Regions from separate parts of the Syntrophotalea acetylenivorans genome, predicted to be linked through region 2. Evidence: riboswitches for the same ligand, from Rfam matches in the RefSeq annotation. Region 2 holds a riboswitch; each other region holds the start of a gene.

Region 1 (4,904 bases), 130 kb from region 2:
CGATGGCCTCGAATCCTTTGTCGATCTGCGCCGGGAAGGGGACTATATCGGCCTGGTGGCTTTTTCCAGTTTTGCCCGACTTCTGGCGCCATTGACTTCAGATCGGGCACTGTTAAAAAGAAAGTTGGACCTGGTCCGCAGCCAAAATCGATCGCGAATCTATCGGGAGCTGGGAGCCGGCGGCGGCACCAATGCCTCGGAGGCGGTCTGGCTGGCCTTGTCCGTGTTCTTCTCCATGTTGCCGGAAGACCGGCGTTTGACCACCGAAGAGATTGCCGGTTTACGCCAGTTCCTCCTCGGTGAACCCGGTACCCTGCTCGATATTCCGCTCAAACTGCGACGCAGCGGCCTGGGCGCCGGCATGGCGGTTATTCTCTTTACCGATGGTCGCATCGAACCCCGTTTGCGGGCTCATGTGCGGCGCGGTCAATTACCGAACCTGGTGAATGTCATAACCTTGATGAAAGCCCTTGATATGCGCTTTTACATTATTGCCATAGGCGGTCAGGTCGATGAAACCGTTGCAAAAGCGATGGACCCAGTCGCCGACCAACCTCCTGTTGGAAAGATTTTCCCATTGGCCAGAGGCCTTGATCGGGAACAGATCCAGCAAGTTTACCGCGAAATTGACGCCTTAGAGGCGAATCGAAATCTGATCCGCGCTACGATCCGACCCCGCTGGACCCGTCCCTGGTTTATCACCGCGGCACTGGGACTTATATTCCTTGGCATGGGGCTTCGTACCCTGCCGGGATACCGGAAACCTTAATTTCTGAAGCGAGCCATATACCTTTCGGCTTTTTTACGCAAAGGAACCAAAGCATGTTTCGCAACATCACTAAATACCGAAGGCATCTCGCCCTGATTTTGTCGGCAAGCGGCTTATGCCTGTTGGTAACCGGAGTTTTCCTCTGGCAGCAAGCAGTACGGCAACAACAGGGAACGGATGATCTTAACAATCGGATTGAGACCATCAACCGGACGGGAGCTGGAAGCGCCAATACACAGCAATTGAAAACCCTTGCCGAGAATGCCGGCCGACAAGGTCGTTTTTTACCGGAGGTTGAATACGCCCTGCTTCACGATCAGTGGCGGCAAGCGGTGGTCTTCTTTGAAGGGCTTAAAAACATCCTGGCTAACCCTTATCTTGCTGCCAGCGCCAGTAGTTCCGCCTCCAACTTTCACACTCGCCTGCTGCAACTGAGAGACGCCGTCACCGAAAGCTTGACCAACAATCCAAAACTTCCCATTGAATGGCAATGGAAACTTCATAATCTCAAAGGCAACACCGCCGTTTTGCTGGCGTATAGTGTCCTCTACCATGAAAAAGACGGCCGCAAGGCGGCAAAATTCCTCAGCGACGCTTTAATCGATTATAAAACCGCTATTCAACAGGTAGACAAGGTGAGTCTGTCCTCTCTCGAAAGAGCCCTGCCTCGCTGGAACCTGGAACTGATCATCGCCGTCGGCGAATACCGGCGTCTCGGCCTGACTGAGATTCCCCCTGCGGACATGACCCGGATACAGGAGCAATTACAAACCTACATCCCCGAGGCACCGGGATTCTCACCGGGCGTGCCGGCCGAAACCCGCGTCGAAAAATAGGCGAAAACCATGCAATTTTCACAACCATGGGTCCTGTGGTTGCTCATTCTATTGCCGATCGGTCTTTATTGGCTGACAGCCAATGAACGCTTTGTTCGCCGTGTGCAACGGGCTTTTTCCAACCAGGCCTCCACCACTAATCAGCGGCGGGCTGGCGTTCGCATAATTACCGCAATACTAGCCTTGCTGACCCTGATCATTGCTCTGAGCGGGCCCCATTTCTGGGCGATGCTAAAAGACGACCCACGCCGGCATCTAAAATTGGCCATCGGAATCGATGTCAGCAAATCGATGTTGGCCGAGGATGTAATCAATAAAGAAATCTCGTCAGCTAATTCTACGGAGATCGTCAACCGGCTGAATTCGGCCAGTTTGTTGGCCCTGCGCCTGTTTGAAGAGTTGGACGGCGAACAGGCCGGCTTGTTCTTTTTTGCCCGCAACGGCATCGAAGTCGTGGCACCGACCAGGGACCAGGGTTTTTTGCGGTATATGGTGAAACATACCCGCCTGGGTGAACTGACGGAATCTGGCAGCGACCTGAAAATGGCCATGACAACAGGAGCCGGGCTCCTTGGGGACCACATAAACAAAACCGCTGGCGCCATTGTATTAATTTCGGATGGGGAAGATACGGAGAACAGCCCGGACGAGCTGATTACTCAAGCCGAAGAAATGAATCGTAACAGGGTGCCGGTTTATACCGTCGGAGTAGGCCAGGCCGAGAAAGTATACATCCCTATTCGTCGGCCCGGTACAACACGCATTGAAGGTTTCTATACCGACCCAGCCGGCCACCCTCTGCGGACGCGTTTGCAAGCTTCCAATCTGCGCTCTATTTCAACAGCCAGCGGAGGAGCCTATTTCTCCCTAGGTGATACGGAACCACGGATATTAGCCCGCGAACTGCTCTCACTTATCCCCGAATCGACCGAATTGGCAACGGATGTGCCCCGCAGCCGCAGACTGCGAGACTGGACCCCATTTCTGGTGGTTGTCGGGCTGGTTCTCTACATTGCCAATCGTCTTCTTTGACCCCCTTTTGTTCCATTTTGGAACACAAGAAAACATTGCTTAATGCTAACCATCTACGCTCAACCTTGAACCCTTTTGAAGCAACCCTTTAATTTCAAAAGAAGTTTTGCGACCACAAGGCGCACAGCAAGACTTCTCGCAATAATGGCGCGATTCTTGTTAGTTAAAAGAGCAGTAACTATGGGTATTGAACTTTTAAACGATCTTTGATATAACGCAGTTCTACAATTTCAAAATGCGCTTTTACAGGCGCGTTGCACTTGCACTCTCAATCTCCGAGCATGACAACCTACGAGGAAGGTCCTTATGGTTGCCAAGCCGACGGGTTCCGTTGGAAACAACGGTGCCTCCCACCTTTGGAAAGGAGATTTTTCCCGGAACCGTTCCAAAAGCAACACTTGGGAGGAAAAGAAGATCATGAACAGAATTTTCCGCGTAAACATGAAGGACCTCACCTGCAAGATCGAAGAAGTCCCTGAAGCTTGGGCCGGCCTCGGCGGCCGTGGCCTGACTTCCACGATCGTTGCAGCTGAAGTACCCCCCACCTGCCACCCTCTCGGTCCTAACAACAAGCTGGTTTTCGCTCCCGGCCTTCTGACCGGCACCCCGGCAGCTCAGTCCGGTCGTATGTCTGCAGGCGCCAAGAGCCCTCTGACCGGCGGCATCAAAGAGTCCAACGCCGGCGGCACCAGCGCTCAGCAGTTCGCTAAGCTCGGCATCAAAGCCATGATCATCGAAGATCAGCCTGAAGCCGGCAAGTGGTATGAACTGCACGTCAACAACGACGGCGTTACCTTCCACGACGCTTCTGCCCTCAAAGGCATGCAGAACTTCGACGTCATCGACGCCATGGAAGCCAAGTACAATCCGAAAATCGGCGTTTGCTCCATCGGTATCCCCGGCGAAGAGCGCCTGATGGCTGCTAACATCTCCGTCAAAGACCCTGATCACAAGATCCGTAGCCACGGCCGTGGCGGCCTCGGCGCCGTTATGGGCTCCAAGAACATCAAGGTCATCACCATCGACGATTCCGAAGGCAAGAAAGTTGAAATCGCCGACAAGGACAAGTTCCGCGCTGCTGCCAAGGTTTTCGCCAAGGCCATGCTCGACCACCCGGTTACCGGCGAAGGTCTGCCCATCTACGGCACCAACGTTCTGATCAACATTCTGAACGAAGCCGGTGGTCTGCCCACCAAGAACTTCTTGTACGGTTCCTGCGAGCACCACGACAAGGTTTCCGGTGAAACCATGCACGACGTGATCGCCAGCCGCCCCAACGGCCACACCAAGCACGGTTGCCACGCCGGTTGCATCATCCAGTGCTCCCAGGTTTACACTGACGATAAAGGCGAGTACATCACCTCCGGTTTCGAATACGAGACCGTTTGGGGCCTGGGCATCAACTGCATGATTGAAAGCCTCGACGATTGCGCCCGTATCGACAACGCCATGGACAACATCGGCATCGACTCCATCGAAGGGGCCGTACTGATCGCTGTCGCCATGGAAGCCGGCGTTATTCCCTGGGGTGACGGCAAAGAAACCCTGCGCGTGATGAACGAAGAAATCGGCAAAGCCACTCCTCTCGGCCGCATCCTCGGCAACGGCACCAAGTCCGTAGGTGAAGCTTACGGTCTGACCCGTGTACCGGTTGTTAAGGGCCAGGGCATCCCGGCTTACGATCCTCGCTCGGTTAAAGGTATCGGCATCACCTACGCTACCTCTACCATGGGTGCCGACCACACTGCCGGTTACTCCATCGCTACCAACATCCTGCAGGTTGGCGGTCACATCGATCCGTTGCAAAAAGAAGGTCAGGTTGAGCTTTCCCGTAACCTGTCCATCGCTACCGCGTCCGTCGACAGCACCGGTATGTGTATCTTCATCGCCTTCCCGGCGCTGGATATCCCCGAGTGTCTGCCTGCTCTGATCGACATGATCAACGCCCGCTACGGCATCAGCCTGACCGGCGACGACGTAGTTGAGCTCGGCAAGTACATCCTGAAGACCGAAAAGGCCTTCAACGACGCCGCTGGCTTCACCAACGCCGACGATCGTCTGCCCGAGTTCTTCGAGTACGAGCCCATCCCGCCCCACAACGTGGTTTGGGATTTCTCCGGCGAAGAAATCGACGAATTCTGGAACTTCTAAGAATTTCGTAGATGCAATTGGTTAAACCGTTGTGGGCACCCGTGCCGGGTGCCCACAACTTTTTGTATTCAACCGCTCCACCCTATTCGAGGCCTGCTGTCCATGAAGATTACAGT
Region 2 (4,904 bases):
CTCGGTGCCGGTGCCGGCAGTGGTAGGAACGATGATCACGGGAGGCAGAGGCTGGTGAATCTTGTTGATGCCTTCATAGTCGGTCAGTTGACCGCCATTAGTGGCTAACATGGCTATGACTTTGGCCATGTCGGCGCAACTTCCGCCACCAACTCCGATGACGGCATCGCATTTAGCGGCTCGGTATCGTTCCAGGGCCACCTCAACTTCCGTGTCCTTGGGATTTGAGCTTAGCGCAGAAAAAATTTCGAATTCGACTCCCGCTGCGGCGAGGTATTCAGTTGCTTTGTCGATCCAACCGGTTTCCAGCAAACCGCTGTCGGTCACCACAAGGGCCCTGAAGGCACCGCTGCCTGCAGCGCTCTCGCCGAGATGTTGCAGGGCTCCCGGACCGAAGATGACTTCCGGAATGACAAATTTACTGATATTCATGGTTTGACCGCCGAGAAATGAGGTTTTTCCGCCCGTAATCTATTCTTTGACACAGCATCTGCTTCAAAGACTTAGCATAGATTATTAAAATACTATGGGTGAAGCTCGGCAGTCAATGTGAATTAATGCGGTATACCGCATAGTTCGCGTGATTGCGACGGTTAACGAGAACCTCAGTACTCAAGCATATCGGCGTAGCGGCTAAGTAAGTGGATGTTTACCTGGTCGCCGGCTTGAAAATGATCGCGATCTTCGGGCAGCAGCGCAAGGGCATCGGCCTGGACCATGGTCTTAAGAATGCCGGTGTTCTGATCGCCGGAGCAGCTAGCCAGATACTTGCCGTCTCTTACTTCAATGCTGACTCGCTGAAAATTGAGAACGCCGAGGCGTTTCTTGGTCAAGTCCGTCAGCAGTGTGGCTTCGATCAGGGGTTTGATGACTCGGCTGTGGCCCATCATTTTAAGCAGGGCGGGTCTGACCAGTTCTTCAAAGGTGACCATGGTCGATACGGGGTTGCCGGGCAGGCAGAAGATCGGCGTCTTGTCGAGGCGGGCAAAAGTGGTTGGTCGGCCCGGTTTGATTCCCACGCGGCAAAAGAGGGTTTCCGCACCAAGTTCGTCGAGTACGGTGCGGACAAAGTCGCGGTCGCCGGTCGATACACCTGCAGAGGTAATCAAGGCGTCGGCCTTGAGTCCTTCAAGCATCTTTTCCCGAGTTGCTTCGCGGGTGTCGCGGGCGATGCCAAGGATGGTCGGTTCGGCGCCGATTTCCCGCAGGGCTGTGGCCAGGGCCAAGGTGTTACTGTTAATGATTTTGTCTTCGGTCAGCGGATCTCCTGGTTCGATCAATTCATCCCCGGTCGCCAGGATGGCTACCCTGACCGGCCGATAAACCGAGACAAAGATCTTGCCAAAGGAGGCGAGCATACCGACCTCCGCTGGCCTTAGAATCGTGCCGGTGGGTACGATCACTTCTCCGCGCTGAACGTCTTCTCCTTTGTGGCGAATGTGAGATCCAGCTTTGACCGGCTTGGGGAAGTGAACGCCACCCTCGGTCTCTTCAGTATCTTCCACGGGCACAATGGCATCCGCTCCCTCCGGAAGGGGGGCGCCGGTCATGATCTTGACCACGGTGCCGGGTTCCATCGGGGACCCGAGGGAGCCGCCGGCAGGGATAAAACCGCTAACGGGAAGAGTGGTTGGTTCCTGGCAGTCGGCTGCACGCACGGCATATCCGTCCATGGCCGAGTTGGTCCAGCGGGGCATGTCCCACAGGGCCGTGATGTCTTCGGCGAGAACACGACCGCCGGCATCGAGAATGGACGCCCGCTCAAGGCCCATCAGGGGGACTTGGTTAAGAATGGTGGCACGGGCTTCTTCAAAGCTGGGCATAGAAACTTCCTTCCTAAATGCTTTGCTGGTAGCTGATTTCGGCACTCTGTAGAGATGCCTTGATATATGAAAACGAATATTTGTGAAGATTTAAATCTCAAAGGGCGCTGGCAGTTCTGCGCGGTACCCTGCTGCTGAGAATAAAGAGATATTACAATTTTATTCTGGCACTCACTTGCAGTACGAGAGACCTGCGATATAACTGTGTCCAGGCTTCAGCTTAGTTTTTAAACTGTAAGAAGAGCAATAGAACAACGTTTAACTTTCCCATGCGTTTTCGATCTTTAAGTTACGTGTCCGGAATTGAAAAGAGGTTCTTGTCCTTTCGGAAAGAACCTCCGGTGCGTCGAAACACAAGGTGCGGCGCAGAAGGACTCTCCTTTCCAAAGCGGGAGGTCGCACCGTTTCCAGCAAGACCCGTAGGCCTCTGACCTTGGAGTAGATATCTTTAGGTCGGTCGGCTCGGAGATCGATTAGATTGTATGTCAATGCGCAGCCCCGGATTCGCTCTTGAGAAAGGTCTTGAGATGACTTCCGGGGTTGATGTCAGTTTAAAATCCGGTTTGCGAAAGCCTTTCTGTGAGCGCTTTGCTGCAAAATTGTATGCGACGCTAGAAATTACACCAATGGTAGGGCTTTTTCAACAGAAAAGAGTGTTTGCGTGACCTCCGGGGGCGGGGTTTGAAGCGGACCCGGCGAGGACATGGTGCATAATGTAACACCCGCAAGAGACCCATAATGGAACACTTTGACACGTAATGTTTGCCCGGGTTGTTGTTTTATTGTTCGTTGGGCGTAATGGCGGTGCTTTTTGCTCCCCTGGGAGGAGGGTCTTGGTCGAGAAAATTAAACAGCGATTTGTTTTTCTCTTCAGGGGTTGCCAGCAAGGGCGCTGATGTTTGGCCGATTTGGAGGCTCTTTCAGGGAGGTTATGGGTCGGCGTTTGATCCCTTAATTGTTGCATTAATGGAGCGCTGGCATCCTAATTGCTCTATGTTTTGGCTCCGACGTTATGGCATCTTTAAACAGTGTTTTGTTTTTTTGATGAATAGTCTTGACAAAAGATGTTTATGTGCCAAAATCAATTTCAGTAAACAGAAAGGAAGGGGGGTGAAGGCGTAACACTTTAGAATTCTTTTGGTGGTAGAAGGCTTTATAATTGTGCAAGCTCTTTCAACAAACAAAATCTTGAGGAGGATTTACCATGCCTGTTGTTAATCTCGCTGACACTACTTACGGCTTCTTCATTCCTAGCGTAACTCTGATGGGTGTTGGCTCTGCTAACGAAGTTGGCGCTAAAGCTGCCGAGCTGGGCGCAAAAAAATGCATGATCGTTACCGATGCTGGCCTGAACAAGATGGGCGTGGCTGCTAAGATTCAAGATAACATCAAGGCTGCTGGTGTTGATTGCATTATCTATGATGGTGCTGAGCCTAACCCGACCGACAAAAACGTTCATGACGGCGTTAAGGTTTTCCAGGACAACGGCTGTGACTTCCTCGTTTCCTTGGGTGGCGGTTCTTCTCATGACTGTGGTAAGGGTATCGGCCTTGTTTGCGCCGGTGGCGGCCACATCCGCGACTACGAAGGTGTTAACCAGAGCTCCGTACCTTTGACTCCTCTGATCTCCATCAACACCACCGCGGGTACCGCTTCTGAAATGACCCGTTTCTGCATCATCACCAACACCGATACCCACGTTAAGATGGCTATCGTTGACTGGCGTGTAACTCCTCTCGTCGCCATTGATGATCCAGTACTGATGGTAGGTAAGCCTCCTGCGCTGACCGCCGCTACCGGTATGGACGCCTTGACTCACGCTGTTGAAGCTTACGTTTCGACTATCGCTACTCCGATCACCGACGCTTGCGCTGAAAAAGCTATCCGTCTGATCGCTCAGTGGTTGCGTCCCGCCGTTGCTCTGGGTGCTAACCTGGCCGCTCGCGATGCCATGTGCTACGCTCAGTTCCTGGCCGGCATGGCGTTCAACAACGCTTCCCTCGGTTACGTTCACTCCATGGCTCACCAGCTTGGTGGTTTCTACAACCTGCCTCACGGTGTTTGTAACGCCATCCTGCTGCCTTGCGTTTGCGAATTCAACATGATCGCTTGCCCGGATCGTTTCGCTGACATCGCCGAGTTCATGGGCGTTCCTTGCGAAGGCTTGACCATTACTGAAGCTGCTGCTGCTGGCATCGCTGCTATCCGCGAGCTGTCCGCTTCCATCGGCATCCCTGCTGGTCTGACCGACCTCGACGTTAAAGAAGCCGACTTCAAGATTATGGCCGAAAACGCCAAGAAGGACGCTTGCCAGCTGACCAACCCGCGTACCGCTACGCTGGAGCAGGTCATTGGTATCTTCAAGGCTGCTATGTAATTCTTAGCAACTTGATAGCAGGACCCGAAACGCCCGGCCTTTTGGCCGGGCGTTTCTTTTTGTGAAGTGACCGAAGTCGGGTTGTAGGTTTTTGGGAAGGGGAGGAGCTGCGTGGTTTTTAAAGGTCTCATTGAGTATGGATCGTTTAATTCCATGGGTGGTGGAGTGGCGGGCTGCCATAAACGATGTTTTGCGTTGTGGTATACGAAATGAAATAAAAAGTCACCGGGGCTACACGGGTGAAAGTTTTTAAGGTTGTGCTGGAAGAGGATATGTCTAAAGCTGGTCTTTCTGCCGCTGGTGATTTAAAGGTTTTTGTCTGCTTGCTGCCGCTTCGCCTCCAGGTTTGGAAGCCGTGAAAAGTTTATGCAAACATTGTTGTAAAATCGCATTTTCTTCCTTGTGTCGCTTGTCCGCGACTAAATAAATTATGAGTGGCTGAGATGATATTTGGGGTTCGTTCCTGGCGTGGGAAAAGTGGTTTTGCTACGCTGTTTGGTTAATGAAAAATACAGCAAATGGTTGCTTGTTCTGGTCTTATGTGTCTTGCAAAGTATAGAGAAATAAAGTGTTTTTTTATTTGCCAAGAGATTGGGCAGAGTTCATCATCCGTGATATGTCAAAGCTGGCGGGGATCAAGAAAATTGCAATAAACAATGTTTTAAAAAAATCGTTTGATTTGTTTTGAGATTTATAGTAAAAAT
Region 3 (4,904 bases), 340 kb from region 2:
CGAGATAACTCCAGACGGCGCCGACCACCTGGGCCAGGCTGTAAAGGATAAAGCCCCAGATAGCCAACTCATTGAACAGCAGATCATCATTGGGCTTGCGCAGCTGCCGCCAGGCGAACCAGCCGCTGGCCAGAAACAAAGCAACGGCCAGCACCTCCAGGCAAAAGAACATCGGCGACGACCAGGTAGCGGTAAAGGGACCGGGCGGTGGAATATTAACCGGCAAGGCCAGGGTCGTTGCTATGGTCAAAGTCGTCAGCCAACTCATAGAAGCAGCATCCTGCAATCGCCCGCGCATCAGGCAGATCAGCCCCACCAGGGCTAGAGCCCAGGGCAGAAAGAGGGCACCGTTGAACACCCCATCGAGAGAAAATATTCCCCAACTCCAGCAGCGACTGACTTGACTTGCCGTATGGCCGGCGAAACCGAGCCCCAGCAGCCAGCAGCTAAAGCGGTGGCGTTTCAGCAAATGAAAGAAAAGGCTGCCGGCATAGGTACCGGCAGCCACATTGAATAACACAGAGGAGGCAGTTGCAATGGTCATGCTTCAATCCCCTTGCGGAGGGAAAGTATAAGGCTGTCCTGGATTACTGCTTTCTGTCCAGGACAGCCCAAATCAAAGGATTAATAGGTGAGACTCAGACCGGCCAGAAAGGTACGTCCAGGCGTGAGGAATCCTTCTTCGTGATAAAACTTATCCGTGATATTACTAACTTCGACAAATACTTTCCCGTCCACGTCCCATTTGCGGCCAAGGTTCTGCTCGAGCCGGGCGTTGAGCAGAAAGAAATCCGGTCCCTGCTTCCAGTTGTCGTCATTGTCCTCAAAATACTGCCGTTGGGTGTAGGAGGCCTGGGTGCTTGCGGTCAAACCAAAACCAAAGCGGTAACGCAGGTCAAGATTCGCACGGTGACGGGGCCGTCCTTCCAGTTCACGACCGTTCCATTCGTCATCGGTTCTCTGTTCGGTTTCCAGATAAGTATAGTTGAATCCCATCCAGAAATTGTCGGTCACGTCCGCACCTAAAGTGGCCTCGATGCCTTGCGTGTGTGCCTGGCCAATGTTGGTATAATAACTTGCCCCTTTGGGCCCGACCTTATCGATCAAATCCTTGATATCGTTGTAGAAAAAAGCCACCGAACCGCTGACCCTGTCGTTGAAGATGTGAGTCACACCGATTTCATAGCTTTGAGTTTCCTGGGGGTCGAGATTGGGATTGCCACCGCTCACATCGCTAAACAACTGCTTGAGATGGGGGAAGCTGATCTTCTTGGCCATGGAGCCGTGCAGAGTGGTATTTTCCGACAGGGTCACCACCGCCCCGATCTGGGGATTGAAGGCATGGGCGCTGCCCGGCACCGGCTGATCATTGGCTTCGCGGGGATCAAAGTAGTCATAACTGGCACCTAGGGTCAAAGCCAGCCAGTCATTAGGTTTAATTTCGTCCTCGATGCCGAACGTATAGGTATCGGCACTGTATTCACCAACGTCTTCCCAAGGACCGCCACTCTTGGGGATTTCGCTCTGTTCGCAGTCATCGCGTACAAAGCTCAGGCCAACCTTGAGGAAGCTCAAAGGACCGAAATCCATAAATGTCTGCAGATCGCCACCGACTGTATAATTGTCGTAGGTGGAAGCAAGCCAGAAGTGCTTGTGGTCTGCAGTGAAGGTCAGATCTTCCTCAACCAAACTATCTTTATGGTCGACATAATAACCCCGGGCCTTGACCCGTAGCCAGTCGGTAAATTGTTTTTCCCCAACCAGGCTGACATGCCACTGCTCCCACTCATTGAAGCGCCAACTGCGATTGGGCACACCCTTGGGGTTGTTGTGATAGTCGAAGGTCAGATAGAGGCTGGTATCTTGATCCGGCTGCCAGCCGAGCTTGGCATTGATAGTGCGCTTCATATATTCGCTACCGTCGCGCTTACCGCCGTCCTCCACAAACGGGTTTCCATCAACAGTGTGTTCCCCGATAAACATCGGATCGCTGTCAAAGTCATTGGACAGGCGATAACCGTCGGACTGGCGAAAACTCGTGGTCAGCCAATAGCTAAACTTGCCGAGAGTCGCACCTGTATTGAAGATGTAATTTTGAGTGGCGTAGTTACCCCAGGAAGCAATAACCTCGGCTGTAGGCTTGGCCCCGGCCGTCTTGGTTACAATATTGATAACCCCGCCAAAAGTATTGGCGCCGTAAAGGACCGAAGAGGCCCCCTTGGTCACCGTGATCTTGGCGACTGCATCGACCGGAAGCTGGGACAAATCCAGTTCGCGGTAATACTGCTCATACAGAGGCACACCGTCGATCAACACCTTCAAATCGCTCTGCTCGAAGCCACGTACGCTGACGTAACTCTGGCCTTTGCCGCCGACTGCTACATTGACACCGGGCAACAGCTCCAGAGCCTCGGCTACAGTCTGGGCTCCTCGCTGTTTGATATCCTCAGCGGTCACCTCGGTAACGGTGGTAGCCAGATTGACCACCTGCTGTTCGCCGGTAACAATAACCTCACCGAGCGAAAACACCTCGCTGTCCGCTGCAAAACCGGGCATTGCCGGCAGCATTGCCAACAGGCACATCCAGACCAGCGGTCTAAACAACCTTGCACTCATAATAAATCCTCCTGAAAATGTCCCATCGTTTTCAATACACCCAAATTCCATAAAAAAATGCGCTGACGGGTCTCCCCGCCAGCGCACCATATACCTTGGAATACGCGTTCGCAGGTCGACTCCTTTCCAAATACGGGAGGCGCCACCGTTTCCGGGGGCACCCATCGTTCAAGGTGGCTTAGCTATGGCCTTAGCCGGCCTTGAATCGGAGTGGACTTTATGTTAACGGGCTAAAAAACCCTCTTTCATTAAACTTCAAGCTCTCGTTGTATAGCAAAGGGAATAGCGATTGGCAAGTAAAAATGTTGGGATTTGTCAATTTTGTGACAATCGAACGGTTTGGCGCGGTTGTTATATAATTGGAATACGCAGACTGAACTGATGGGGACAGACCATTGACCACAAACGGGGAGGAACGAATGAAGAGAACCATCGCTCACCTGATAATCCTGTTGCTGGGCATGCTATTGCTAACCGTGGGTTGTCAATCGACGCGACCAACCACCAGGCAGCTGCTGCAAGAGGATTATATGCACATGACGGATGCCGAACTGCTTATCTACTACCAACAATTGGTTGAAGGGGTTGAAGAACCACGCTCAGGCGGTGGCGGTTTCGGTTTTGGACTGGGAGTCGGGATCGGCGTAGGCAGCAGTAGCTCGGTGGGCCTTGGAGCCAGCAAGGGGCCGGAGCGGGAATATACAACGGAAGCCCTGCAGCAACGCCGCGACCAGGTTCGCCTGGAACTGGCCCGTCGCGGCCTGGAGCCAACTACTTTATACTGAATTTCTGCAATATTTCGTCCGGGGCCTGGTCGTACCGGGAGAACTCCATGCTGAAAGTACCGCGTCCCTGCGTGGCACTGCGCAGTTCGGTCATATAATCGAACATCTCTGTCAGGGGCACCTGGGCCTGGATGACCTCCATCTCCCCGCGGCTCTCCATACCATCGATGCGACCACGCTTCTGCTGCAGGGAACCGAGGACCTTGCCGGCGCTTTCCCTTGGTACCATCAGTTCCAAGGCCATGATCGGCTCAAGCAGGGTCGGTTGCCCCTGGCGGGCGGCCACTGCCAGCCCCCGCTGGGCGGCTGCCAACAGGCCGGCTTCGGTGGTGGTACTTGCCTCGTAAGGTGCTTCGGCCACCTCAATCCGCAGATCGGTCAGGGGATAGCCCGCCTGAACCCCGGCGGCGCAACCCTGCTCCAGGCTGGCCTCCAAAGCCTGCCGCCACTCCAGGGGCAAGCCGTGCTCTTCTTCTTGCGGCAGAACCACTATCAGGCCTTCTCCCCTGGCAAGCGGCTCCAGACGCAATAGAACTTCGCCGCTTTGTAATTTTCCCTCGGCTTCACGATGAAAAACTTCCCGATGCTCCACAACCTTGCACAGGGTCTCCCGGTAAACAACCTGGGGACGGCCGGTAATGACCTCGACCCCAAACTCCCGGGATAGACGCTGGGTCAGGATATCCAGGTGCAACTGGCCCATGCCGGCCAGAATGAGCTGACCGGTTCCTGCATCCTCCCGAACACGAAAGGTCGGGTCTTCCCATTGAAGTTTTTCCAAAGCGGGCAACAACTTCTCCCGGTCATCGATGCGCTTGGGTTCCACCGCCAGGGAGACAACAGGCTCAGGGACGCTCAAGCCTTCCAGCACCAGCGGTTCCTGTTCAGCACTCAACGTGTCCCCGGTCAAAACATCTTTGAGCCCTACGGCAGAGGCAATATCGCCGGCCCTCGCCGCCTCGATTCGCTCCCGCTTATGCGCATGCATGCGAAACAGGCGGGCTATCTTCTCCTTCTGCCCACGAGCGCCGTTGAACAGCTCTTGTCCGGCATGCACGGTGCCGGAATAAACCCGCAGATAAGTCAGCTTACGCCCGGCATCGGAAAACACTTTAAAGGCCAGAGCGCAGAGGGGCCCGTCAGGGTCACAACTTAAAAACCGCTCTTGCAGGCCGTCCCCTTCCACCAGAGCCCGCACCGGAGGCGCTTCCAGCGGCGAGGGCAAAAAAGCTACGACGGCATCGAGCAGCGGCTGAATCCCCTTGTTGCGCAAAGCCGAACCGAGCAGCACCGGGAACAGCTGACATTCCAATACGCCACGACGCAGGGCCGCCCGTAGACGGGACGAATCGACGGTACGCCCATCGAGAAAATCGTTAAGAATCTGGTCATCGAAATCGGCCGCCGCCTCGATGAGAACTTCGCGGGCTGACCGCACTTCTTCCAGACGTTCGGCGGGTATGGCTTCGGCCGTCACTGTCAGCCCCTGGTCGGCTTCACTGA

Evidence for each region. A riboswitch is a leader RNA that binds a small molecule or an ion and turns the genes downstream of it on or off. The one in region 2 is predicted to bind molybdenum cofactor.
Region 1: another riboswitch for molybdenum cofactor. It lies ahead of A7E78_RS11555 (aldehyde ferredoxin oxidoreductase family protein); the one in region 2 lies ahead of A7E78_RS10950 (molybdopterin molybdotransferase MoeA).
Region 3: another riboswitch for molybdenum cofactor. It lies ahead of A7E78_RS09355 (TonB-dependent receptor); the one in region 2 lies ahead of A7E78_RS10950 (molybdopterin molybdotransferase MoeA).

Annotation. Positions count from the first base shown of each region.
Region 1 is NZ_CP015519.1:2,514,865-2,519,768, reverse strand. Features, by position in the region: gene A7E78_RS11570 (vWA domain-containing protein) at 1-769, shown strand, start outside; gene A7E78_RS11565 (hypothetical protein) at 823-1,605, shown strand; gene A7E78_RS11560 (vWA domain-containing protein) at 1,615-2,637, shown strand; molybdenum cofactor riboswitch at 2,899-3,020, shown strand; gene A7E78_RS11555 (aldehyde ferredoxin oxidoreductase family protein) at 3,055-4,788, shown strand; gene A7E78_RS11550 (MoaD/ThiS family protein) at 4,891-4,904, shown strand, end outside.
Region 2 is NZ_CP015519.1:2,381,407-2,386,310, forward strand. Features, by position in the region: gene A7E78_RS10945 (iron-containing alcohol dehydrogenase) at 1-432, opposite strand, end outside; gene A7E78_RS10950 (molybdopterin molybdotransferase MoeA) at 606-1,823, opposite strand; molybdenum cofactor riboswitch at 2,184-2,303, opposite strand; gene A7E78_RS10960 (iron-containing alcohol dehydrogenase) at 3,028-4,200, shown strand.
Region 3 is NZ_CP015519.1:2,044,437-2,049,340, forward strand. Features, by position in the region: gene A7E78_RS09350 (cytochrome C assembly family protein) at 1-544, opposite strand, end outside; gene A7E78_RS09355 (TonB-dependent receptor) at 625-2,616, opposite strand; molybdenum cofactor riboswitch at 2,720-2,839, opposite strand; gene A7E78_RS09360 (hypothetical protein) at 3,036-3,401, shown strand; gene fusA (elongation factor G) at 3,388-4,904, opposite strand, start outside.